2 regions of the Pseudomonas sp. TE3-3-F2023 genome follow, and region 2 is predicted to be linked to the other one. Evidence: predicted binding sites of a transcription regulator. Region 2 holds the regulator's gene; the other holds the start of a gene.
What was found. The regulator sigma-54, encoded in region 2, starts transcription at its own class of promoters, with help from an activator protein. The targets are predictions, from matches to a motif close to ANTGGCATNNANNTTGCTNT.

Region 1: a site for sigma-54 is predicted at 9,662-9,681, ahead of flgB (flagellar basal body rod protein FlgB). Genes of this name have one in related genera too.

The regions. Positions count from the first base shown of each region.
Region 1 covers NZ_CP145113.1:4,927,013-4,939,144, forward strand. The annotation lists gene flgK (flagellar hook-associated protein FlgK) at 1-1,499, opposite strand, end outside; gene flgJ (flagellar assembly peptidoglycan hydrolase FlgJ) at 1,512-2,666, opposite strand; gene V3314_RS22655 (flagellar basal body P-ring protein FlgI) at 2,678-3,793, opposite strand; gene flgH (flagellar basal body L-ring protein FlgH) at 3,800-4,495, opposite strand; gene flgG (flagellar basal-body rod protein FlgG) at 4,546-5,331, opposite strand; gene V3314_RS22670 (flagellar basal body rod protein FlgF) at 5,379-6,119, opposite strand; gene V3314_RS22675 (hypothetical protein) at 6,394-6,579, opposite strand; gene flgE (flagellar hook protein FlgE) at 6,652-8,007, opposite strand; gene flgD (flagellar hook assembly protein FlgD) at 8,039-8,743, opposite strand; gene flgC (flagellar basal body rod protein FlgC) at 8,759-9,202, opposite strand; gene flgB (flagellar basal body rod protein FlgB) at 9,205-9,615, opposite strand; gene cheR (protein-glutamate O-methyltransferase CheR) at 9,984-10,811, opposite strand; gene V3314_RS22705 (chemotaxis protein CheV) at 10,863-11,792, opposite strand; gene flgA (flagellar basal body P-ring formation chaperone FlgA) at 11,870-12,132, shown strand, end outside.
Region 2 covers NZ_CP145113.1:1,874,045-1,886,176, reverse strand. The annotation lists gene lptC (LPS export ABC transporter periplasmic protein LptC) at 1-53, shown strand, start outside; gene lptA (lipopolysaccharide transport periplasmic protein LptA) at 40-564, shown strand; gene lptB (LPS export ABC transporter ATP-binding protein) at 565-1,290, shown strand; gene V3314_RS08545 (RNA polymerase factor sigma-54) at 1,467-2,960, shown strand; gene raiA (ribosome-associated translation inhibitor RaiA) at 3,040-3,348, shown strand; gene ptsN (PTS IIA-like nitrogen regulatory protein PtsN) at 3,361-3,825, shown strand; gene rapZ (RNase adapter RapZ) at 3,828-4,682, shown strand; gene V3314_RS08525 (HPr family phosphocarrier protein) at 4,702-4,974, shown strand; partial or broken gene V3314_RS08520 (ZIP family metal transporter) at 5,240-5,359, opposite strand; gene V3314_RS08515 (superoxide dismutase) at 5,371-5,982, opposite strand; gene V3314_RS08510 (class II fumarate hydratase) at 6,058-7,434, opposite strand; gene V3314_RS08505 (FagA protein) at 7,427-7,828, opposite strand; gene pmbA (metalloprotease PmbA) at 8,073-9,419, opposite strand; gene yjgA (ribosome biogenesis factor YjgA) at 9,528-10,049, shown strand; gene tldD (metalloprotease TldD) at 10,168-11,607, opposite strand; gene V3314_RS08485 (carbon-nitrogen hydrolase family protein) at 11,610-12,132, opposite strand, start outside.

The DNA.
Region 1 (12,132 bases), 2.7 Mb from region 2:
GGCGAACTGGTGTCATCGCCGAACACCAGCTTGACCGGGGTCGAATACTTCAGGCCAGTCTGCAATTGCGAACGTTGGGCGGCATCGTAGATGTCCATCTCCGAGGTCAGCGTCGGCTGAGTGATGACGCCGGTACCTTTGTTGCCCGATCCGCTGGTGGCGGTCAGCGGCGAAGCCAAGGCCAGGCGCTTTGGGTCGGTCAGGACAGTGTCGATGCCTGCGGCCGCATTGCGGGTCGGGGTGATCTTGAAGCTGTCGCCAGCACTCAGGCCGCCACCATTGAGCGACAGGGTGAACCCGTCGATCACCGGGGGCGGGGTGTCGGTGAGGTCGAAACTGCCCATGTCGGTGCCTTCTGGCAGCTTGCGCACGCTGTAGCCAGTGGCGCTGGTGAAGGTCACCTGGTAATCGCTGGTGCTGAGCTTGCCAGTGTCCTTGATGGTCACATCGAGGTTGCCGGAACCTGCGCTGTTGCCGGTCTTGGCGACACTACGCTGGCTGATGGCCGCGGCGCTGTTGATATCGCCGAACAGGGTGGCACCGAAGTCACCATTCTTGTCGATGCCCTGGGCCAGCTGGCTGTTGATCGCATCGGCTACTACCAGGGCCACGCGACCGAGCTCGTTGAGCGCCGGGTCGAGGGTATCCTTGCGGTAGCGGATCAGGCCGCCGAGCTCACCACCGGTAGTGCTGCTGGTGATGTCCATCTTGGTCGAGCCGCGATTGAGGATCAGGCTCATGCGAGTCGGGTCGGTGGCGCTCGGCTGCACGCCGATGGTCTGGGTGGTGTTGCCCAGCACCAGGGCCTGGCCGTTCTTCAGGTAGATGTCGTAGTTGCCGTTCTTCTGCTCTACAACATCGGCACCGATCAGCGCCGACAATTCGCGCACCGCGCCGTCGCGCTGGTCGAGCAGATCGTTGGGCTGGCCATTGACGGCCGTCATCTTGGAGATCTGGCCGTTGAGGTCGGCAATCGACTTGGTCAATGCGTTGACCTTGTCAGCGATCGACGCCATGTTGGCATTGATGTCGCTGTTCTGCTGGTTCAGCTGCGACGACAGGGTGTTGAAGCGCTTGGCCAGGGACTGCGCGCTGGTCAGCAGCAGTTGGCGCGAGGCATCCTCGGTCGGCTTGGCCGCGGCATCCTGCATGGCGCTGAAGAAGCTTTTCAGTGCAGCGGTGATGCCGGTGTCGCTGCTCGACAGGGCGGTATCCAGCGGCGTGATCTGGTTCAGGTACGAGGTGGCATCGCTGCTCAGCGAGGTGGTGCTGCGCAGCTGGTTCTCGAGGAACGCGTTATAGACCCTGCGCACATCCGCCAAGGTAGTACCGCTGCCAATGAACACCTGGCCGACTTGCTGGCCGCCCTTGGTCTTCTGCACGTTCTGCTGGCGCGAGTAGCTTTCGACATCGGCGTTGGCGATGTTGTTACCGAGGGTGTACATCCCCGATTGCGCGGCGCCAAGCCCCGACATACCAATGTTGATCAGACTCGCCATGGTTCCATGCCCTTAAAGTTTCGTTGCGGTACCGAGCATTGCGTAGTGCTCGTACGACTTCATCTGTCTTGCGATCTGCGAGATCTTGCTGGCGTAATTCGGGTCGGTGGCGTACCCGGCCTTTTGCAACTCTTGCACGAACTGCTCTGGTTTATCGGCGGCCTTCACCGCATCTTGATAGCGCGAATTGTTCTGCAGCAGGCTGACCAGGTCGTGGAAGCTGTCCTGGTAGGAATCGTAGGAGCGGAACGCCGCTGTCTCCTTGACGAACTGGCCATCGCGGAACTCGCTGGTGATCGCACGCGCCTCGCCACCCTCCCAGTTGCCGGTTGCCTTGATGCCGAACAGGTTGTGGCTGCTGCTGCCATCGGTGTTGCGCATGACCGACTTGCCCCAGCCGGTTTCCAGGGCGGCCTGCGCTACCAGGTAGCGTGGGTCGATACCGATGCGCTTGGCTGCCTGCTCGGCCATCGGCAGCATGGTGGCGACGAATTCGTCGCTGTCGGCAAAGGCCTTTTTCGGTGCCAGCGGTGGCTGGGCCACGGCGCGCCCGAGGATGCGCAAGCCGTTATCCGGCACGGCGAAGGCCTTGGCCACTTGCTGGCCGTCACGGGCCGGTACGGCTGCGGTATTGGTGCTGGCCGCCGACGGCACGATGCCGGCCATCAGGCGGTCGGTGAGCTTGCTCGGCAGCGCCAGGCGTCGTGAATTGAGCGCGGCGACGTCGTTGCGGGTGGCAGTCGACTGCACGGCATGCACGGGCTCGGCCACCTTGTTGCCCCACAACGTCGGTGCATTGCCCTCGATACGCGGAAACGGGCTGGTGTTGGCCGGCGTGCCCTTGTTCTTCGACAGCTGGCGCACCAGTACGTCCTGCAGCCCGATGCCGCCACCTTCGCGGGACATGCTCACGGCCAACTGCTGGTCGTACATGTCGCGGTACTGCTTCACCGTTTCGGTGTTCATCGGGTTGTCGTCGGCCAGCACGTCGCTGGCCTTGCGCGAGGCCTTGAGCATTTCGCTGATGAACAGCGACTCGAACTCCTGGGCCACCTTGCGCACGTTGGCATCGCTGTCGCGGTCGCCATGCTTGAGCGAGCTCAGGCGATTGAGGTCGGTGTAGGCGCCGCTGTCGGCACTGCCAGAAACCAGGCTTTTGCTGTTCATGAGCGCCGTCCTCAGATCACGATCAGGTCGGCCTGCAGGGCGCCGGCCTGTTTCAGGGCTTCGAGGATGGCCATCAGGTCGCTGGGCGCTGCGCCCACCTGGTTCACCGCGCGGACGATTTCATCCAGCGTGGTGCCCGGGCCGAACTTGAACATCGGCTTGGCTTCCTGCTCGGCGTTGACCCGCGAGCGCGGCACAACGGCGGTCTGGCCATTGGAGAACGGCCCCGGCTGGCTGACGATCGGGTCTTCGGTAATGGTCACGGTCAGGCTGCCGTGGGTCACTGCGGCCGGCGACACCTTGACGTTCTGCCCAATGACGATGGTGCCGGTGCGCGAGTTGATGATGACCTTGGCGACTGCCTGGCCAGGGTCGATCTCGAGGTTCTCGAGGATCGACAGGTAGTCCACGCGCTGGCTCGGGTCCATCGGCGCAGTGACACGCACCGAACCGCCGTCCACGGCCTGGGCCACGCCCGGGCCGAGCAGGTCGTTGACCTTGTCGACAATGCGCTTGGCGGTGGTGAAGTCGGGGCGATTGAGGTTCAGGGTCAGGCTGTTGCCCTGGTTGAAGCCGCTCGGCACTGCACGCTCGACGGTAGCACCGCCAGGGATACGACCGGCCGACGGAACGTTGACGGTGATCTTCGAACCGTCACGGCCCTCGGCATCGAAGCCACCCACCACCAGGTTGCCCTGGGCCACGGCATAGACGTTGCCATCGATACCCTTGAGCGGGGTCATCAGCAGGCTGCCGCCGCGCAGGCTCTTGGAGTTACCGATCGAGGACACGGTAATGTCCACCACCTGGCCTGGCTTGGCGAACGCCGGCAGGTCGGCATGCACCGACACTGCAGCAACGTTCTTCAGCTGCACGTTGCCGGAGCCGGCCGGCACCTTGATGCCGAACTGCGACAGCATGTTGTTGAAGGTCTGCAGGGTGAACGGCGTCTGGGTGGTCTGGTCACCCGTGCCGTTTAGCCCCACCACCAGGCCGTAGCCGATCAGCTGGTTGGAGCGCACGCCAGAAATGCTGGCGATGTCCTTCAGGCGCTCGGCCTGGGCGCCAAAGGCACAGGACAGGAGCAGGGTTGCGGCAATCAGCTGCCTCACGTTGAACATGGTCATCCGTACTCAGAAAGGCCAAAGCGGGCTGATGAAGAAGCGGTCCAGCCACCCGGGCTGGCTGGCATCGGCGAACGAGCCGGTACCGGAATAGGTAATGCGCGCGTCGGCCACACGGGTGGACGGCACGGTGTTGTCGGTGGCGATGTCATCGGCGCGGATCATGCCGGCAATGCGCACCAGCTCTTCACCGGTGTTCAGGGTCAGCCACTTCTCGCCGCGCACGGCGATGATGCCGTTGGGCAGCACTTCGGCCACGGTCACGGTGATCGAACCGGTCAGGGTGTTGCCCTGAGTGGCCTTGCTGTCACCCTTGGTGGCGCGCTCGCCGCTGTAGCCGGCCTCCAGCGACAGGTCACCACTGCCGAACGGGTTGTTGGTGTTCGGCGTGGTGCCGAACAACGATGTCAGGCCGATGTTGGCGTTGCTGTTTTTCTGGATCTGCGAGCCGGCGTTCTTGCTGGCCGATGTGCGCTCGTTGAGGGTGATGGTGATGATGTCACCCACCCGGAAAGCCTTGCGGTCGCTGTACAGGTTCTGCTCGAAGCCGGCCTGGTAGATCGAACCGTTGTTGGCCGCTGCCGGCAACGGGGTGCGCGGCAGTACCGGCGCGTAGTACGGGTCGTTGGGCTTGGGCGTCGGCGCGACGCAACCTGCCAGCAACACCGCCCCCCCCAGGGCGAAAACGGACAACAGACGATTCATGACGCTTACCTCACGGGTGCAACGGAGTGACGGGGTTAGAGCTGCCTGCTTCAGAGCTGTTGAGTAACGAACGACAGCATCTGGTCAGCGGTGGAAATGACCTTGGAGTTCATCTCGTAGGCACGCTGGGTGGTGATCATGTTCACCAGCTCTTCCACGGTGCTGACGTTGGAGTTTTCCAGGGTCTGCTGCAGGGTGGTGCCGAAACCGTTCAGGCCCGGGGTGCCGACTTGCGGCGCGCCACTGGCGGCGGTCTCGAGGAACAGGTTGTCGCCAATCGCCTGCAGGCCGGCCGGGTTGATGAAGTCGGCGGTCTGGATGTTGCCGATCACCTGCGCAGCCGGGTTGCCGGCGGTGGTGATCGACACGGTGCCGTCCTGGCCGACGGTGAAGGTCTGCGCGTCGTTCGGCACGACGATGGCAGGCTCCAGCGCGAAGCCGTTGGCGGTGACGATCTGGCCGTCGGAGTTCAGGTGGAAGGTACCGTCACGGGTGTACGAAACAGTGCCGTCCGGCTGCAATACCTGGAAGAAGCCACGACCGTTGACCGCCATGTCCAGCGGGTTTTCCGTGGTCTGCAGGCTACCGGTCTGGAAGTTCTTCTGGGTGCCGACAATGCGCACACCAGTACCGACCTGCAGGCCGGAAGGCAGCTCGCTGTCCTGGGTGGACTGCGCGCCTGGCTGGCGTTTGATCTGGTACAGCAGGTCCTGGAACTCGGCGCGATCCCGTTTGAAGCCGGTGGTCGAGACGTTGGCCAGGTTGTTGGAGATGACCGTCAGGTTGGTGTCCTGGGCGGACAGGCCGGTTTTAGCGACCCAAAGAGCCGGAAGCATGTAAGTTCTCCTCGTGCGCCTGTTTTACGGCACCCGTTCAAAAGTGATTAGCCGATTTGCAAAACACGCGCCATGGCTTCGTCGCCTTCCTTGGCCGCGTTCATCATCTTGACGTGCAGTTCGAATTGACGGGACAGCGCCAGTACCGAAGTCATTTCTTCCACGGCGTTGACATTGCTGCCTTCCAGGAAGCCCGATACCACCCGTACATTGACGTCGGCGTCGGCCGGTTGGCCGTCGCGGGTATGGATCAGGCCATCCAGGCCCTTGGTCAGGCCTTTGGTATCGGGGTTGACCAGCTTGATGCGGTCGACTTCGGCCATCACTCGCGGGTCTTCCCCCATGGAGCGGATGCTGATGGTGCCATCGGCGCCGACTTCAACCTTCTGCTCTGGCGGAATCGCAATCGGGCCGCCGTTGCCGATTACCGGCATGCCGTTGCCGGCACGCAGCACACCGAGGGCATCGATGTTCAGGCTGCCGGTGCGTACGTAGGCTTCACTGCCATCGGGCGCCTGCACGGCGATGAAGCCCTTGCCGGTCACCGTCACATCCAGATCGCGGCCGGTTTCCACCATCGGACCTTCGCTGAAGTCGGTGGCCGGGCGCTCGGTCATGGCAAAGGCGCGCGACGGAAAGCTGTCGCCGAACACCGGCATCGAGCGAGCCTGCTCCAGGTCTCGCTGGAAACCGTTGGTGGAAATGTTCGCCAGGTTGTTGGCGTGCGCCTTCTGCGCCAGCGCATTCTGGCTGGCACCGGTCATGGCCACGTAAAGCATCTTGTCCACAGTCATCCTCCATTGCACTGGCGGTCGTTTGCCGCTCGCCGTTGCTATGCGAGCTAGAAAGCAAGTTCCGAACCAACTTTGCGAAATCATGAAAAAGCCCGTGGATACGGGCTTTCGAGGGGGCAGTCGGTGTGTTGGACGCCGGTTATCCGGCGCTTGGTTGCCGATGGCGGCAAACCTGTACCGGCCTCGTCGCGGGTGGACCCGCTCCCACCGGTACAGCGCGGCACCTGTGGGAGCGGGTTCACCCGCGAAGAGGCCGGTACCGGTTTATTCAAGGCTCGCGGCAACCACCGTTGCTGTAAGGCCCGGCGAATTTCTTCCAGCCCTCCCCCGGCGGCCATTGCGAGCAGACCAGGCGCCCATCCACCTGGCTTTCCCAGCGCCACCAGGGCGCGGTACCGGCCTGGGCCTGGTACAGGCAAAAAGCAGCGACCAATGTGACAACCAGCCTTTTCATGACCCCTCCGGCAAAGACGACGAACCCCTTCATGACAAAGGGGTTCGCCCACATGCACTCAGCCAGCGACCATCAGGCCATCTGGATGACGGTCTGCATGATGGTGCTTTCAGTGGAGATAGTCTTGGCGTTCGCCTGGTAGTTGCTCTGCGCCTTGATCAGCTCTACCAGCTCCTGCGTCAGGTTCACGTTCGAGCCTTCCAGCGCGTTGGACTCGACGCTGCCCAGGGTACCTGTCTTCGGCGCATCGATGCCCGGGATACCGGACGTGTAGGTTTCGGTCCAGCGGGTACCACCAATCTGCTGCAGGCCCTGCTCGTTGGCGAAGCTGGCCAGGGCCACCTGGCCAATGGCGCGGGATTGCTGGTTGCTGAAGCTGGCGAACAGCACACCCGTCGAGTCGATGCTCAGGCTCGACAGGATACCGGTCGCGTAGCCGTCCTGGGACTGCGACATGCGCGCGGTCTCGGTGTTGTAGGAGGTGGTGCTGTTCATCGCCAGGCGCATGCCATCGGCATTGCCCACCGCGCCGTTGGAGATCCAGTTACCCGCAGAATCTTCAACCGCCGGCACCCAGCCAGTCATGGTGAAGGTGTTGTTGGTCACGGTGAACGACGAGCCCGCCGGGTGGCCGGTATTGTCCGCAGTCATGCTCTTGACCGAACCATCGCTGTTGAAGCTGATGGTGCCAGTCAGCGGCGCGGTGGAGGATGGCGAAAACGGGTTGCGCCCATCGACCAGGGTGTACATGGTCCACTCATTGGTGCCAGTCTTGCGATAGAACTGCTCCATGGTGTGCTCGTTACCCTGGCTGTCGTACACCTTGGTCGGGAAAGACTTGGTGTAAGTCGTCTGATCGGAAGGATCGAACGGCAGGTTCGGCACCATCGCGCCCGTGCCATCGTCCACTTCCAACGGAATGTCGGCGGCCGAAGAGTTCAGGTTGATGCCCTGGTCGATCAGGGACGTTGCCTTTGGCTGCAGCGACGACGTATCGATCTGCAGATCGGTCAGCACACCCTTCTGGATCTTGCCAGTCGAGTCGGCGGCATAGCCCTGCAGGCGCAGGCCGTCCGAGGTAACCACGAAGTTGTCCTTGCTGGCCTGGAAAGCACCGGCACGGGTGTACACGCGCGAGCCGTTATCAGACAGCACGAAGAAGCCCTGCCCCTGAATCCCCATGTCCAGCACGTTGCCGGTGGTATTGACGTCACCCTGGGTGAACTGCTGGGAAACTGCTGCCAGGCGCACGCCGTTACCTACCTGGTTCTTGCCCACGCCCAGGCGGTTGGAACCTGCATAGACATCGGCGAACTCGGCACGCGACGACTTGAAGCCGTTGGTGTTGACGTTGGCGATGTTGTTGCCAGTGACATCCAATTGCTTGTTTGCTGCGTACAGACCGCTAAGGCCGATATTGAAAGACATGAATTCGCTCCTTTTGCCGCTCTAGCGGGCCTTAGATACCGATGGTTTGCACGTCGGAGAGGGACACTTTGCCGACACCGGCGAGGTTGAGCACCATTTCGCCGGCGGCGCTGAAACTGACGCTGGTCACCTTGGCTGGCAACAGCGTATTCATCTGCACCGACTTGCCATCCACCGTGGTGGTGGCAGTGAAGGTGTAGGTACCAGGGTCGACTTTTTCGCCACTGTTGTTGGTACCGTCCCAGATGAAGTCGGCGTAACCGGCTTTCTGCTCACCCAGCTCGATGGTCTTGACGGTATTGCCGTCCTTGTCCTTGATGGTGATCTTCGCTTCACCGATGGCTTGTGGTACGACGAACTGCGCATTGAAGCTTTCTGCGGTGTCGACCACGGCCTTGTCGTTCTGCACCACCACCGAACGCCCGACCAGCGACGACGCCTGCAGGGCCTGGGACGAGGCCATGGCGCTGGTGATGGAGTTGACCGATTCGTTCAGCGAGGTAATGCCTTCCAGGCTGCTGAACTGCGCCAACTGGGCAACGAATTCACCGTTATCCTGTGGGTCCAGCGGGTTCTGGTGCTGCATCTGGGTGACCAGCAATTGCAGGAACGCGTCCTTGCCGAGCGAGTCGTTGCCGGTCTTGGATGCGGTGTCCGTGGTCTTCTTGGTGTTGGTACCTACACCCGACGCCGCCAGCACGTCATTGAGGTTCACACCGTTGGTATCGATTGCCATGGTCTGGTTTCCTTATCACTGACCGAGGGTCAGGACCTTCTGCATCATGGCCTTGGCCGTGTTCATCAGCTCGGCATTGGTCTGGAACGCGCGGCTGGCGGAGATCATGTCAGCCATCTCCTCAACCACGTTGACGTTCGGGTAGTAGACGTAGCCATCCTTGTTCGCCGCCGGGTGGTTGGGCTCGTAACGGGCCTCCAGGTTGCTCTGGTCCTCGACGATGCCTTTTACCTGCACGCCCTGCCCTGCCTCGCCCTGGTCTTCGAACAGCGACTGGCTGCCGCCGGCCTGCGCGTCCTGGAAGGTGGTGGCGAACACCGGGTGGCGGGCGCGGTAGGTCTGATCGATGCTCGAGGAAACGGTCTCGGCGTTGGCGATGTTGGAAGCAACGGTGTTCAGGCGCGTGTTCTGCGCACTCATGCCGCTACCGGCAATATTGAAGACACTGGAAAGGGACATGGTCATTCTCCCCGCAGGGCCGAAACCAGCCCTTTGAATTTACTGTTGAGCAAGGTGAAGCTGGCCTGGAAGCCGACGGCGTTTTCGGTGTAGTTCGATTGCTCGATCTGCGCGTCCACGGTGTTCTGGTCGATCGACGGCTGCGTTGGCGTGCGGTACTTGAGGGTATCGTCAGCCATGGCCAGGCCCTCGGCCTCGATATGACGACTGTTGGTACGATCCAGGCTGAAACGGCCGCCGCTTTGCTGCTTGTCGCTTTCGGCAGCGAGCACCGAGGCGAAGTCCATGTCGCGCGCCTTGTAGTTGGGCGTGTCGGCGTTGGCGATGTTGTTGGCCAGCACTTCGGCACGCTGAGCGCGGAAGCCCAGGGCCTTTTCGTGAATACCAAGCGCCTTGTCGAAACTGATGCTCATGTCGGGGAAACCTTCGGAGGTTGACCGGAATATCGTTGGGCAAGGTATAGCAAGTGCTGTGCCAACCAACAGAAACCCCGGAAATACGGGCTTGCAGGGCGAGATGCTGTCAGAGTGATGCCAGAAAAGCGGCAAAGGCCTTCCGCCTTGGGCGGCGAAAGCGGCAATTGCCGGGCGGCAAAAGCGGCAAAACAAAAAATTGACGTCAGCATTTCTCCTGTGCCGGCCTCTTCGCGGGTAAACCCGCTCCCACAAGGTTCTGCACAGCTTTCAAGGTCGGCGCGGTACCTGTGGGAGCGGGCATGCCCGCGAAGAGGCCGGCACAGGCAAACAAAAAGGCCGGCAACTTTCGCTGCCGGCCTTTGTGCTTACTTCGCCTGGTAGATGATTCCCGGGCTGCACTGCACCATCTGGTAATGGTCCGGCAGCCCGTTCAGCGCCTCGGAAGCCCCGAGGAACAGATACCCGCCCGGCTTCAAGGTACTGTGGATACGCAACAGGATGTCCTTCTTCACCTGCGCCGAGAAGTAGATCAGCACGTTACGGCAGAACACCACATCGAACTTGCCCAGGCTGGCATAGCTGTCGAGCAGGTTGAACGAGCGGAACTCGACGCGGCTGCGAATCGCAGGCTTGACTGCCCAGCGCCCCGCCCCCTTGGTGTCGAAGTAGCGCTGCAGGCGCTCCTGGGACAAGCCACGGGCAATCGCCAGGCTGTCGTACTCGCCGGTCTTGCAGTTGGTCAACATCGTGCCGGACAGGTCGGTGGCAACGATCTGCGCGCCCATCTTCAACTGGCCGAGGTTGCTGCGCTCGAATTCGTCGATGGCCATCGAGATGGAATACGGCTCCTGCCCCGACGAACAGGCCGCCGACCACATGCGCAGGCGCTGGCCGGGGTTGTTGCGGATGAACTCGGGTATGACCTTGTTCTTCAGTACCTCGAACGGATAGGTATCGCGAAACCACAGGGTCTCGTTGGTGGTCATGGCATCGACCACCTGCTCACGCAAGCCGCCGCGCGGCTGGGCCTGGATCCGCTGAACCAGCTCGCCCAGGCTCTTGATGCCCTGTTGCTCCATCAGCTTGTTGAGACGGCTGGAGACCAGGTACTGCTTATTCTCGCCCAGCAGGATGCCACAGGCTTTCTCCAGGAAGACCCGGAACTGTTCGAAATCCAAATTACCCGTAGACACTACTGCCGCCTCTTTTAAATCACTGGTGCCGGGGGCCTGCCCCCGGCTGCTTCAATGCGCTGCCTTGATCCGGTCGACTACCCGCTGGGCCAGGTCGTCCGGCTTGAACTTGGCCAGGAAGTCATCGGCACCGACCTTCTTGACCATCGCCTGGTTGAACACCCCGGAAAGCGAAGTATGCAGGCAGATGTGCAATTTTTGCATGCGCGGATCGCTGCGGATCTCCGCCGTCAGCGTATAACCGTCCATTTCCGGCATTTCAATGTCCGAGATCATCATCAGGAACTCTTCTTCCGGCTTCTTGCCCTCATCCACCAGCTGGCGCAGGTAGTTCAGGGCCTGACGGCCGTCGTTGAGCGCTACCACCTCGACCCCCACGGTCTGCAGGCAGCGGCTGACCTGCTTGCGCGCCACCGACGAATCGTCGACGGTGAGCACCCGCAACAGCACGGCCTTGTCCTGCACCTCGGCATCGATCACCCCGGCCGACACCGATTCGGACGACGGCGCCACTTCGGCCAGCACCTTCTCCACATCGATGATCTCGACCATGCGGTTGTCCACCCGGGTGACCGCCGTCAGGTAGTGGTCACGGCCGGTGCCCTTGGGTGGCGGATGGATTTCTTCCCAGTTCATGTTGACGATGCGCTCCACCGAGTGCACCAGGAAGCCCTGGGTCTTGGTGTTGTACTCGGTGATGATCACGAAACTGTTGCGCGTGTCTTCCTGCAGCGGCCGCAACCCGGTGGCCATCGACAGGTCGAGGATCGGGATGGTCGCCCCGCGAATATTGGCAACACCGCGCACCACCGGGTGCGCCTTGGGCAGCAGGGTCAGCGCAGGGCATTGCAGCACCTCCCTGACCTTGAATACGTTGATGCCGTAAAGCTGCTCGCCATTGAGGCGGAACAGCAGCAATTCCAGGCGATTCTGCCCCACCAGCTGCGTGCGCTGGTTGACCGAATCCATAACACCTGCCATGCCAGACTCCTTTATGTTTCAGCCTTTCGTTGCAACTCAGGTAGCGAGTCGGCACGGGCTTTGCTTTTTTGAGCGCCATGTACACGAAAACGACATTTTTCCGACGATTGACACGCCTGCTGACTGGCTCGCTGGCCATGCTGTGCCTGATGGTGCCCGGCGCTCGCACGGTAGCGGACGCGTTTACCTTGCCTGAACAGCTTATCGGTGTCACTCAAGGGTTTCTTGAATTCAGCGTCGAAGATTATCTGGCCACCACCCAGACCGCCGGCCGTTACGAGATCCAGGTCAACCCACTGGACCCGCGCCTGCGCATGCCGCTGTGCAGCCAGCAGCTGGA
Region 2 (12,132 bases):
AAGGCAAGATGGACTTGCTCTCTAACGTAAGAGGACAGTATGAGGCTCGTTAAAACCCTCCCCCTTTTGCTCAGCCTGAGCGCAGCACTGGGAAGCGCGAGCGCCCTCGCCCTGCCGAACGACCGTGACCAGCCTATCCGCATCCAGGCCGACAACGCCCACCTGGACGACAAGCAGGGCGTGGCCACCTACACCGGCGACGTGATCATCACCCAGGGTTCGATGATGATCAAAGGCAACACCGTGACCATCACCCGCTCCGCCTCCGGCGACATCGACGTGGTGACCTCGGTGGGCAACCTGGCCTACTTCGAGCAGCAGCAGAGCGCAGCCAAACCGGACAAGATGAAAGGCTGGGCGGTGACCATCCAGTACCAGTCGCAGAAGGACATGGTGATCCTCACCGACCGCGCCAAGGTCGAGAACGAAGGCAACACCACCGAAGGCGAGAAGATCGTCTACAACACCCAGACCCAGGTGGCAACCGCCGGTCGCGGTGGCAACGTGACCTCGCCGCGTCAGCGCATCGACATGGTGATCCAGCCCAAGAAGAAGGCCGAGTAAATGGCAACCCTCAAAGCCCAGCACCTGGCCAAGAGCTACAAGGGGCGGCAGGTCGTACGCGACGTCAGCCTGTCGATCGACAGCGGCCAGATCGTCGGTCTGCTCGGCCCCAACGGCGCCGGCAAGACCACCTGCTTCTACATGATCGTCGGCCTGGTCCAGGCCGATCAGGGGCGCGTGCTGATCGACAACCTCGATGTCAGCCACCAGCCCATGCACGGTCGCGCCCGCGCCGGCATCGGCTACCTGCCGCAGGAAGCCTCGATCTTCCGCAAGCTGTCGGTGGCCGACAACATCATGGCCATCCTCGAGACCCGCAAGGACCTCGACCGCGACGGCCGGCGCAAAGAACTGGAAAGCCTGCTGCAGGAGTTCCACATCAGCCACATTCGCGACAACCTCGGCATGAGCCTGTCCGGTGGTGAGCGCCGCCGCGTGGAAATTGCCCGCGCGCTGGCGACCGCACCCAAGTTCATCCTGCTGGACGAACCGTTTGCCGGTGTCGACCCGATCTCGGTCGGCGACATCAAGCAGATCATCCATCACCTCAAGGCCAAGGGTATCGGTGTACTGATCACCGACCACAACGTGCGTGAGACCCTGGATATCTGCGAAACCGCCTATATCGTCAACGATGGCCGGCTGATCGCTGAAGGCGACTCCGAAACCATCCTGGCCAACGACCTGGTCAAAGAGGTTTACCTGGGCCACGAGTTCCGGCTCTGACCCCGGCACGCGCCTGGAGTACTGGCAAATCGCCCTGAAGGCCGGGGTAAAGTTGTTACAGTGCTCTAGGCAAACGCTACAATTTAAGGCATAAAACTTGCTTGATCTGGCGCCCCGGCGCCCTCGTGTAGTGGATGGCGCATGCGCGCCGGCGAACAAGGTATTAAGCCCCAGCCATGAAACCATCGCTCGTCCTAAAAATGGGCCAGCAACTGACGATGACACCGCAGTTGCAACAGGCCATCCGCCTGCTCCAGCTCTCCACCCTGGACCTCCAACAGGAAATCCAGGAAGCGCTGGAGTCGAACCCGATGCTCGAACGTCAGGAAGACGGCGACGACTTCGACAATAGCGACCCGATGGCGGACAACGCCGAGAACAAGCCGGCCGCCGAAGTCCAGGACAACAGCTTCCAGGAAAGCACTACCAGTGCCGACACCCTGGAAGACGGTGAGTGGAGCGAGCGCATCCCCAACGAACTGCCGGTCGACACCGCCTGGGAAGACATCTACCAGACCAGCGCCAGCAGCCTGCCGAGCAACGACGACGACGAGTGGGACTTCACCACCCGCACATCGGCCGGCGAAAGCCTGCAAAGCCACCTGCTGTGGCAACTGAACCTGGCTCCGATGTCCGACACCGACCGCCTGATCGCCGTCACCCTGATCGACAGCATCAACGGCCAGGGTTACCTGGAAGATACCCTCGAGGAAATCTGCGCCGGTTTCGACCCGGAGCTGGATATCGAGCTGGACGAGGTCGAAGCGGTACTGCACCGCATCCAGCAGTTCGAACCAGCCGGTGTTGCCGCCCGCACCCTGGGCGAATGCCTGTTGCTGCAACTGCGCCAGCTGCCCGCCAGCACGCCGTGGATGGCCGAAGCCAAGCGCCTGGTCACCGACTTCATCGACCTGCTCGGCAGCCGTGATTACAGCCAGCTGATGCGTCGCATGAAAATCAAGGAAGACGAGCTACGCCAGGTCATCGAGCTGGTACAAAGCCTCAACCCGCGCCCCGGCTCGCAGATCGAGTCCAGCGAGCCTGAGTACGTGGTGCCCGACGTCATCGTGCGCAAGGACAGCGACCGCTGGCTGGTGGAGCTGAACCAGGAGGCCATTCCGCGCCTGCGCGTCAACCCGCAATATGCCGGTTTTGTGCGCCGGGCCGACACCAGCGCCGACAACACCTTCATGCGCAACCAGTTGCAGGAAGCGCGCTGGTTCATCAAGAGCCTGCAAAGCCGCAACGAAACCCTGATGAAGGTGGCCACGCAGATCGTCGAGCACCAGCGCGGCTTCCTCGATCACGGCGACGAAGCGATGAAGCCATTGGTGCTGCATGACATCGCCGAAGCGGTGGGCATGCACGAGTCGACCATTTCGCGGGTAACCACGCAGAAATACATGCACACGCCGCGTGGCATCTACGAACTGAAATACTTTTTCTCCAGCCACGTCAGCACCTCCGAAGGCGGAGAATGCTCGTCTACGGCGATCCGCGCGATCATCAAGAAACTGGTTGCGGCGGAAAATCAGAAAAAGCCATTGAGTGACAGCAAGATCGCTGGTTTACTGGAGGCACAAGGCATCCAGGTAGCCCGTCGCACCGTCGCCAAGTACCGCGAGTCCCTCGGCATCGCACCGTCGAGCGAGCGCAAGCGACTGATGTAGCCCCTGAGATGTGCCACAGCGTTTGTGGGGCAGGTGCAAGATCTGCCTCTTTATGCACGGGCAACAAAGGAGAAGCTGTATGCAAGTCAATATCAGTGGACAGCATGTAGAAGTCACCCAGCCACTGCGCGATTACGTGCTTGAAAAGCTCGCTCGCGTGGAAAGTCACTTCGACAAGATCACCAACGTGCAGGTCATCATGAAAGTCGAGAAGCTGCAGCAGAAGGTCGAGGCGACCTTGCAGATTCCCGGCGGCGAAGTGGTTGCCAACGCCGAACACGAAGACATGTATGCAGCGATCGACGCCTTGGCAGACAAGCTCGACCGCCAACTGAAAAAACACAAGGAAAAACAGCAAAGCCTGCTGCAAGGTGCAGCTGCCCGCTGATCCCCCTCATCCATGATCCGACTTGAAACCATCCTGACCCCCGGCCGTTCCCTCGTGAACGTGCCGGGCGGCAGCAAGAAGCGCGCCCTGGAAAAGGTCGCCACCGTCATCGCCGATCAAGTGCCCGAACTGGAGATGCAAGACGTCTTCGAAAAACTGATCGCCCGGGAAAAACTCGGCTCGACCGGTTTCGGCAACGGCATCGCCATCCCGCACTGCCGGCTTGAAGGATGTTCCGCTCCGGTCAGCGCCCTGCTGCATCTGGAAGCCCCTATCGACTACGACGCCATCGATGGCGCGCCGGTGGACCTGCTGTTCGTCCTGCTGGTGCCAGAAGCCGCCACCGATGCCCATCTGGAACTGCTGCGCCAGATTGCCAGCATGCTCGATCGCAAGGAGGTCCGTGATCGCCTGCGTGCGGCCACCAGCAGCGAGGCCCTGTTCCAGGTTGTCCTGGACGTACAGAACGAGCACTGAACATGCGCCTGATCATCGTCAGCGGCCGGTCCGGCTCCGGCAAGAGCACCGCCCTCGATGTCCTGGAAGACAACGGTTTCTACTGCATTGACAACCTGCCCGCCGGGCTGCTGCCACAACTGGCGGAAAATGCGCTGATCAATACCGAGTTGCTGCAACCCAAGGTCGCCGTGTCGATCGACGCGCGCAACCTGCCCAGCCACCTGACGCGTTTCCCCGAGTTGCTCGAAGAAGCCCGCGCTCGGCATATCCAGTGCGACGTGCTGTATCTGGATGCCGACGAAGACATGCTGCTCAAGCGCTTCTCGGAAACCCGCCGGCGCCACCCGTTGACCAACGCCAACCGCTCGCTCGCGGAAGCGATTCGGGTGGAAAGCGAATTGCTGGGGCCAATTGCAGACCTGGCCGACCTGAAGATCGACACCACCAGCCTGAACCTGTACCAGTTGCGTGATTCGATCAAGCTGCGCCTGCTCAACCAGCCCGAGCCTGGCACCGCGTTCCTGGTCGAGTCGTTCGGTTTCAAGCGCGGAATGCCGGTCGATGCAGACCTGGTGTTCGATGTGCGCTGCCTGCCCAACCCCTACTGGAAGCCCGAGCTGCGTGAGCACTCCGGCCTCGACCAACCGGTGATCGACTACCTGGCCGCACAGCCGGATGTCGAAGAGATGTTCAACGACATTTCCAGTTACCTGCTCAAGTGGCTTCCCCGCTTCGCCGCCAGCAACCGTGCCTACGTCACCATTGCCATTGGCTGCACCGGCGGTCACCACCGCTCGGTGTACATCACCGAACGCCTTGGCCAGCTGCTGCAGCAATCCCTGAAAAACGTCCAGGTCCGCCACCGCGACCTCTAGCCCAAGGATCCGCCCCACGATGCCCGCCCGTGAAATAACCATCATCAACAAGTTGGGCCTGCATGCCCGGGCGGCAGCCAAGTTCGTCGGCGTTGCCGGCCGCTTCCCCTGCCAGGTCAGGGTTGGCCGTGCGCCGGACAAGCTAGTGGATGGCAAAAGCATCATGGCGGTAATGATGCTGGCGGCCGGCAAAGGTACGCAGGTGCACCTTCATACCGAAGGTGAGCAGGACGACGATGCGATGGCAGCGCTGGTCGAGCTGATCAACAATTATTTCGACGAAGGCGAATGAATTTTGCAGGCCTGCACGGTCCGTGTGGGAACAGCTTTTCAGCACAAATCGCCTGTGCAAGCGGTACGCGTACCCGTGTGGGAGCGGCTTTAGCCGCGAAGAATCCAACGCGGTGCATGGCACCGACTTCGCCGGTGTTCGCGGCTAAAGCCGCTCCCACAAAGTCCCCGCTGATTCAATGAGTTATGTGCCGCTCCCCACAGCGAAGCCGGTGAAAACATCATCATACGGCGCAAGCCGATACACAGCCCCAAGCTGGCCAGGCAAGGTCCAACCAGGCGAAGCCGCGCGCCAATAGCAGCGCAGTGCCTGCCAGCAACAGCAAAGTCCCAAGCGCCAGCCGAAACAGGCGCACACGGCTGACAGTCATCACCTTGGAGCGCATACCGGAAAGGCTCACTTCAGGCTGTCGAGGTAGCGGCGCTCCACTTCCGACCAGTCAATGACGTTGTAGAAGGCACCGATGTATTCCGGGCGACGGTTCTGGTACTTCAGGTAGTACGCATGCTCCCACACATCCAGGCCGAGGATTGGCGTGTTGCCGTGCATCAACGGGCTGTCCTGATTGCCGCTGCTTTCCACTACGAGGGTTTTCTGCGGGGTCACGCTGAGCCAGGCCCAGCCACTACCGAAGCGGGTCAGCGCAGCCTTGGTGAAGGCCTCCTTGAAGGCATCGAAGCCGCCCAGCTGTTCCTCGATGGCCTGCGCCAGAGCGCCCTGCGGCTCTCCCCCACCCTGCGGTGACATCACGGTCCAGAACAGGCTGTGGTTGGCGTGCCCGCCGCCATGGTTGGTCACCGCACCACGCAGGAGTTCCGGTAATTGTCCGACCGCGCCGAGCAGTTTCTCCACCGGCCACTCAGCCCACTCGGTGCCTTCGATGGCGGCGTTGAGGCCATTGACGTAGGTCTGGTGATGCTTGGTGTGATGGATTTCCATGGTCTGCGCGTCGATGTGCGGTTCCAGCGCAGCGTAGGCGTAAGGCAGTGCAGGCAAGGTATGGGGCATATCGTTGAATTCCGTAGACATGGAGTAAGCGATGACCAACGCGGTCACCGCTGGCGCTTGGGCCGTGACTCGGGGTCAGATACCTCCGGCGGTGAGTTTTTCCGGGTTCAGCAACGCTTCCAGCTGGTCACGCGACAGGTCGGTGTGCTCCAGCGCCACGTCGATGATCGGGCGACCCTGCTTGTAGGCGGTCTTGGCGATTTCGGCGGCCTTCAGGTAGCCGATGATCGGGTTCAGCGCCGTGACCAGGATCGGGTTGCGCGCCAGGGCTTCCTTGAGCTTGCTTTCGTTGACCTTGAAGCTGGCGATGGCCTTGTCGGCCAGCAGGCGGCTGACGTTGGCCATCAGCTCGATGCTTTCCAGCAGGTTGCGGGCGATCACCGGCAGCATCACGTTCAGCTCGAAGTTGCCGGACTGGCCAGCGATGGCGATGGTGGCGTCATTGCCGATCACTTGGGCGGCGACCATGGCAGTGGCTTCCGGAATCACCGGATTGACCTTGCCCGGCATGATCGAAGAGCCCGGCTGCAGGCCTTGCAGCTCGATTTCGCCCAGCCCGGCCAGCGGGCCGGAGTTCATCCAGCGCAGGTCATTGGCGATCTTCATCAGCGCCACGGCGGCAGTCTTGAGCTGGCCAGACAGGGCCACGGCGGTGTCCTGCGAGCCGATCAGGGCGAACAGGTTCTGCCCGGGGGTGAACTCGACCTGGGTCAGGCTGCTGAGCTGGCGGGCAAAACCGGCAGCGAACTGCGGGTGGGCGTTGATGCCGGTACCCACGGCGGTGCCACCCTGGGCCAGCGCCTGCAGGTTTGGCAGGGTCGCTTCGATGTGAGCCTTGGCGCCATTGATCTGCGCCGCCCAGCCATCCAGCACCTGGCTCATGCGCACTGGCATGGCATCCATCAGGTGGGTGCGGCCGGTCTTCACGTACTGATGCACCTGCGCCGACTTGGCCTCGATCACCTGCACCAGGTGCGCCAGGGCTGGCAGCAGCTGCTCGTGCAGGGCCAGCGCGGCGCTGACGTGAATGGTGGTCGGGATGATGTCGTTGCTGCTCTGGCCGCAGTTGACGTGGTCGTTGGCGTTGACGGCCTCACCCAGCACGCGGCTGGCCAGAGTGGCGATAACCTCGTTGGCGTTCATGTTCGAACTGGTGCCGGAACCGGTCTGGAACACATCCACAGGGAAATGCTGGATGAAGTCCCCCGCCAGCAGCTGCTCAACTGCCGTTACGATGGCTTGGCCCTGCGCGGTCGACAGCTGTTCCAGTTCGACGTTGGCCTTGGCTGCGGCAGCCTTGGCCAGCAGCAGTGCACGAATGAACTGGGCCGGCATGCGCTGGCCGCTGATCGGGAAATTGTCGACCGCGCGCTGGGTCTGGGCACCGTACAGCGCCTGGGCCGGCACCTGCAGCTCGCCCATGCTGTCACGCTCGATACGGGTATCACTCATCATCAAATCCTTGCATCAGTTCATCGGGAGAAATCGACGGCAGCAGGCGGCAATTGGCCAACTGCAGGGCGAAGGGCTGCCAGCGCTGGTTCTGTGCCTCGCGATCGAGGTTGCGCAGGTCCAGCAGCGGGCGCCAGGCCTGGTCCAGGCAGAGGCAGCGCCAATGCCAGGGCAGCATGCGGTCGCAGGCGGTATCCAGCAGCAGGCGGAAGGAGGTCAGCGCCACCGTCCATGGCGAGGTTTCGGTGCAGCACACCAGGTAACGGCCTTCGGCCAGGTAATGCTCGATCAGGCGCGGTTCGTCGGGCTCGAGCGCACAGCGGATGCGTCGGCTGAGCCAGCGCCAGTTTTCCAGGTAGGGCAGTTCGCGGAGGACGGGTTTCATGAACATCATCGCCGGGTTACTGGATAATGATATTCATTATTAATTGATAAACAAAATCACTTCAAGTGGGAAGTGATGAAACAAAAACCCGGCGTGGGGGCCGGGTCTCTTTTGTTGCATTGAGAGATCTCTACTGCCTGCACCGGCCTCTTCGCGGGTAAACCCGCTCCCACAGGGACCGCGCCACACCTGAAGACTGCGCAATACTTGTGGGAGCGGGTTTACCCGCGAAGAGGCCGGTACAGGCTATGGATCAGCTACCAGCAACGGTCATCCGTTCGATAAGCACCGATCCGGTGTGAATGTTGCTGCGGGTCTCAAGATCGCTGCCAATCGCGACAATCTGCTGGAACATGTCTTTCATGTTCCCGGCAATGGTCACTTCCTGCACCGCGTGCTGAATCTCGCCATTCTCGACCCAGAACCCCGCCGCGCCACGGGAATAATCCCCCGTCACCATGTTCAGGCCATGCCCCATCAACTCGGTCACCAGCAACCCTCGGCCCATGCGCCGGATCAGCGCCGCCTGGTCTTCGACACCATGGCTGACGAACAGGTTGTGCACACCACCAGCGTTGGCCGTGCTTGGCAAACCCAGCTTGCGCCCGGAATAGGTACCCAGCAGGTACGACACCAACTCACCCTTGTCGACGAACGGCTTGGCATAGGTAGCCAAACCATCGCCGTCGAACGCGGCACTGCCAAGTGCCCGCGGAATGTGCGGGCGCTCGTCGAGGGTCAGCCAGCCAGGGAACAGGCGCTGACCAATGGTCCCCTCCAGGAACGAGGATTTACGGTACAGGTTGCCGCCGGAAATGGCCGACAGGAAGCTGCCGAACAGGCCACCGGCCAGCTCGGCCGAGAACAGCACCGGCACCTCACAGGTCGGCACCGGCCGCGCCCCCAGGCGGCTGGCGGCCCGCTGGGCAGCGCGCACGCCGATGCTACGCGGGTCGGCCAGCAAGTTACCCTGGCGGTTCACGTCGTACCAGTAGTCACGCTGCATCTGGCCGTCGCCTTCGGCGATCATCACGCAGCTCAGGCTGTGCCGGGTCGAGGCGTAGCCGCCGATGAAACCATGGCTGTTGCCATACACGCGGCAGCCCTGGTGGGTATTGAGGGTGGTGCCGTCGGCATTGAGGATACGCGGGTCGGCGTCGAATGCCGCCGCCTCGCAGGCCAGGGCCATCTCGATGGCCTTCTCCGGCTCGAGGTTCCAGTCGTGGTACAGGTCCAGGTCCGGGATCTCGCGAGCCATCAGCGCCGCGTCGGCCAGGCCGGAACATTCATCTTCGGAGGTATGCTTGGCAATCGCCAAAGCGGCGGCGACGGTTTCGCGGATTGCTTCCGGGCCACTGGCCGAAGTGCTGGCCGAGCCTTTGCGCTGGCCCACATACAGGGTGATGCCGAAGCCCTGGTCGCGGTTGAACTCGACCGTCTCGACCTCTCGCTGGCGTACCGTGGTGGACAGGCCCTGCTCCAGCGACACCGCCACTTCGCAGGCACTGGCCCCCTGGCGGCGCGCTTCGGCGATGATCGCCTCGACCTGCTCCTGCAATGCTGGCAGGTCTTTCGGACCTACGCTCTGGACTGCACTCATGGTTCTCTCCACTCAAATTCTGCGTTCGGCGAGGGTCATTCTACGACCGGGCCGGACAAGCGGCCCCCGACTGGTTATCATGGCGGCGATTTCTAGCGGACTGCCACCATGGTTGATTCAAACGACGACGCCTTCGACGGCGAAAAAAGCAAAACCCAGATCAAGCGCGAGCTGCATGCGCTGGTCGAACTCGGCGAGCGCCTTACCACGCTCAAGGCCGATACCCTGGCTCGCCTGCCGTTGACCGACGAGCTGCGCAAGGCCCTGGCCGAAGCCAGCAAGCACACCGCTCACGGTGCCCGCAAACGCCACATGTCGTTTGTCGGCAAGCTGATGCGCGTACAGGACCTGGATGCCATCCACGCCTTGCTCGAACAGATGGACAGCTCGACACGCCAGTACAACGAACGCTTCCACAGCCTGGAGCGCTGGCGTGACCGGTTGATCGACGGTAACGACGAAGACCTCGAGCGCTTCGTCAACGAATACCCCGACACCGACCGCCAGCAACTGCGCTCGCTGGTGCGCCATGCCCAGCACGAGAAGGCGCGGAACAAACCGCCTGCCGCCGCGCGCAAAGTGTTCAAGTACATCCGCGATCTCGACGAGCTGCAGCGCGGGTTGCGCTGATCACCCTGGGGCCGCTTTTCGGCCCATTCGCAGCACAAGGCTGCTCCTACAGAAATACGCGATCCCTGTAGGAGCAGCCTTGTGCTGCGAATGGACCGCAAAGCGGTCCCCGAAGACATCACGCCCCTGTACCGCCCACGGTAATCGCATCCAGCTTCAAGGTCGGCTGCCCGACCCCCACCGGCACCGACTGCCCGTCCTTGCCGCAAGTCCCTACCCCGCTATCCAGCGCCAGGTCGTTACCGACCATCGACACCCGGCTCATCGCTTCCGGGCCATTGCCGATCAGGGTCGCTCCTTTCACCGGCGCGGTAATCTTGCCGTCTTCGATCAGGTAGGCCTCACTGGTCGAGAACACGAACTTACCGCTGGTGATGTCCACCTGGCCACCGCCGAGGTTGGCGCAGTAGATGCCCTTCTTCACCGAAGCGATGATTTCCTGCGGGTCGCTTTCGCCGGCACGCATGTAGGTGTTGGTCATGCGCGGCATCGGCAGGTGCGCGTAGGATTCGCGGCGGCCGTTACCGGTGACCGCCATGCCCATCAGGCGCGCGTTCAGTTTGTCCTGCATGTAGCCCTTGAGCACACCGTTCTCGATCAGCGTGGTGCACTCGGTCGGGGTGCCTTCGTCATCCACGCTCAGCGAGCCGCGGCGGCCCTCGAGAGTGCCGTCGTCGACGATGGTGCACAGGCTCGATGCCACCTTCTCGCCAATGCGGCCGCTGAACGCCGAACTACCCTTGCGGTTGAAGTCACCTTCCAGACCATGGCCGACGGCCTCGTGCAGCAGCACGCCCGACCAGCCCGAACCCAGCACCACCGGCAGGGTACCAGCCGGTGCCGGGATCGCCTCCAGGTTCACCAGGGCCTGGCGCAGCGCTTCGCGGGCATAGCCCATGACCCGCTCTTCGGTGAAGAAGCGGTAGTCGGTACGCCCGCCACCGCCTTGCCCGCCACGCTCGCGGCGGCCATTCTGCTCGACGATGACGCTGACGTTGAAGCGCACCAGCGGGCGCACGTCGGCGGCCAGGCTGCCATCGGCCGCAGCGATCAGGATGCGCTCCCAGACCCCGGCCATGCTCACACTGACCTGCTGGATACGCGGGTCCAGGGCGCGGGTGGCGGCGTCGACACGCTTGAGCAGCTCGACCTTCTCGGCACGACTGAGCACATCCAGCGGGTTGTCCGCCGGATAAAGGGCGGTCACGTCCTGGCTGCGGAAGGCCTGTACCTTGCCGTTCTGCCCGGCACGGGAGATTGAACGGGCGGCACGGGCTGCCGAGGTCAGCGCTTCGAGGTTGATTGCGTTGCTGTAGGCAAAGCCGGTCTTTTCACCGGACTGGGCACGCACGCCCACGCCTTGGTCGAGGTTGAAACTGCCCTCTTTGACGATGCCGTCTTCCAGCGCCCAGGTTTCCGAGATCTGACCCTGGAAATACAGGTCGGCGGCATCGATGCCGGGGCCGGCCAACTCACCCAGCACGCTCTGCAGGCTGTCCAGGGTCAAGCCGCCTGGGGCCAGGAGCTGCTCGCTGACGGTGGATAACATCTGGCTCATAGTCACTCCGAGGTGTGCGCAGGCCGCAACGCGCCCTGCGAGAAAAAGCGCCGGTGCGATACCACCGGCATGCGCGCCCGGATGGACGCTTGTTCGTCAATGTCGCGCTCGGCGAGCAGTACCGCTTCACCTTGCGCCTGTTCCGCGACGATGCGCCCCCAGGGGTCGACGATCGCCGCATGGCCATGGGTTTCCCGTGGCCCCGGGTGAGTTCCGCCTTGTGCCGCAGCCAGCAGGTAGCACTGGGTCTCGATGGCCCGAGCACGCACCAGTACTTCCCAGTGCGCCGCGCCCGTTACCGCAGTGAAAGCGGCCGGCGCAGTGATCAGTTCCGCGCCGGCGGCGCGCAGTGCGCTGTACAGTTCGGGGAAGCGCAGGTCGTAGCACACGCTCAGCCCCAGCCGCCCCACCGGCGTATCGGCCACCACCACCTGGGCGCCGTGGGCGTAGTCGTCGGACTCGCGGTAGCGGCCACGGTTGTCAGCAACGTCCACATCGAACAGGTGCAACTTGTCATAGCGTGCC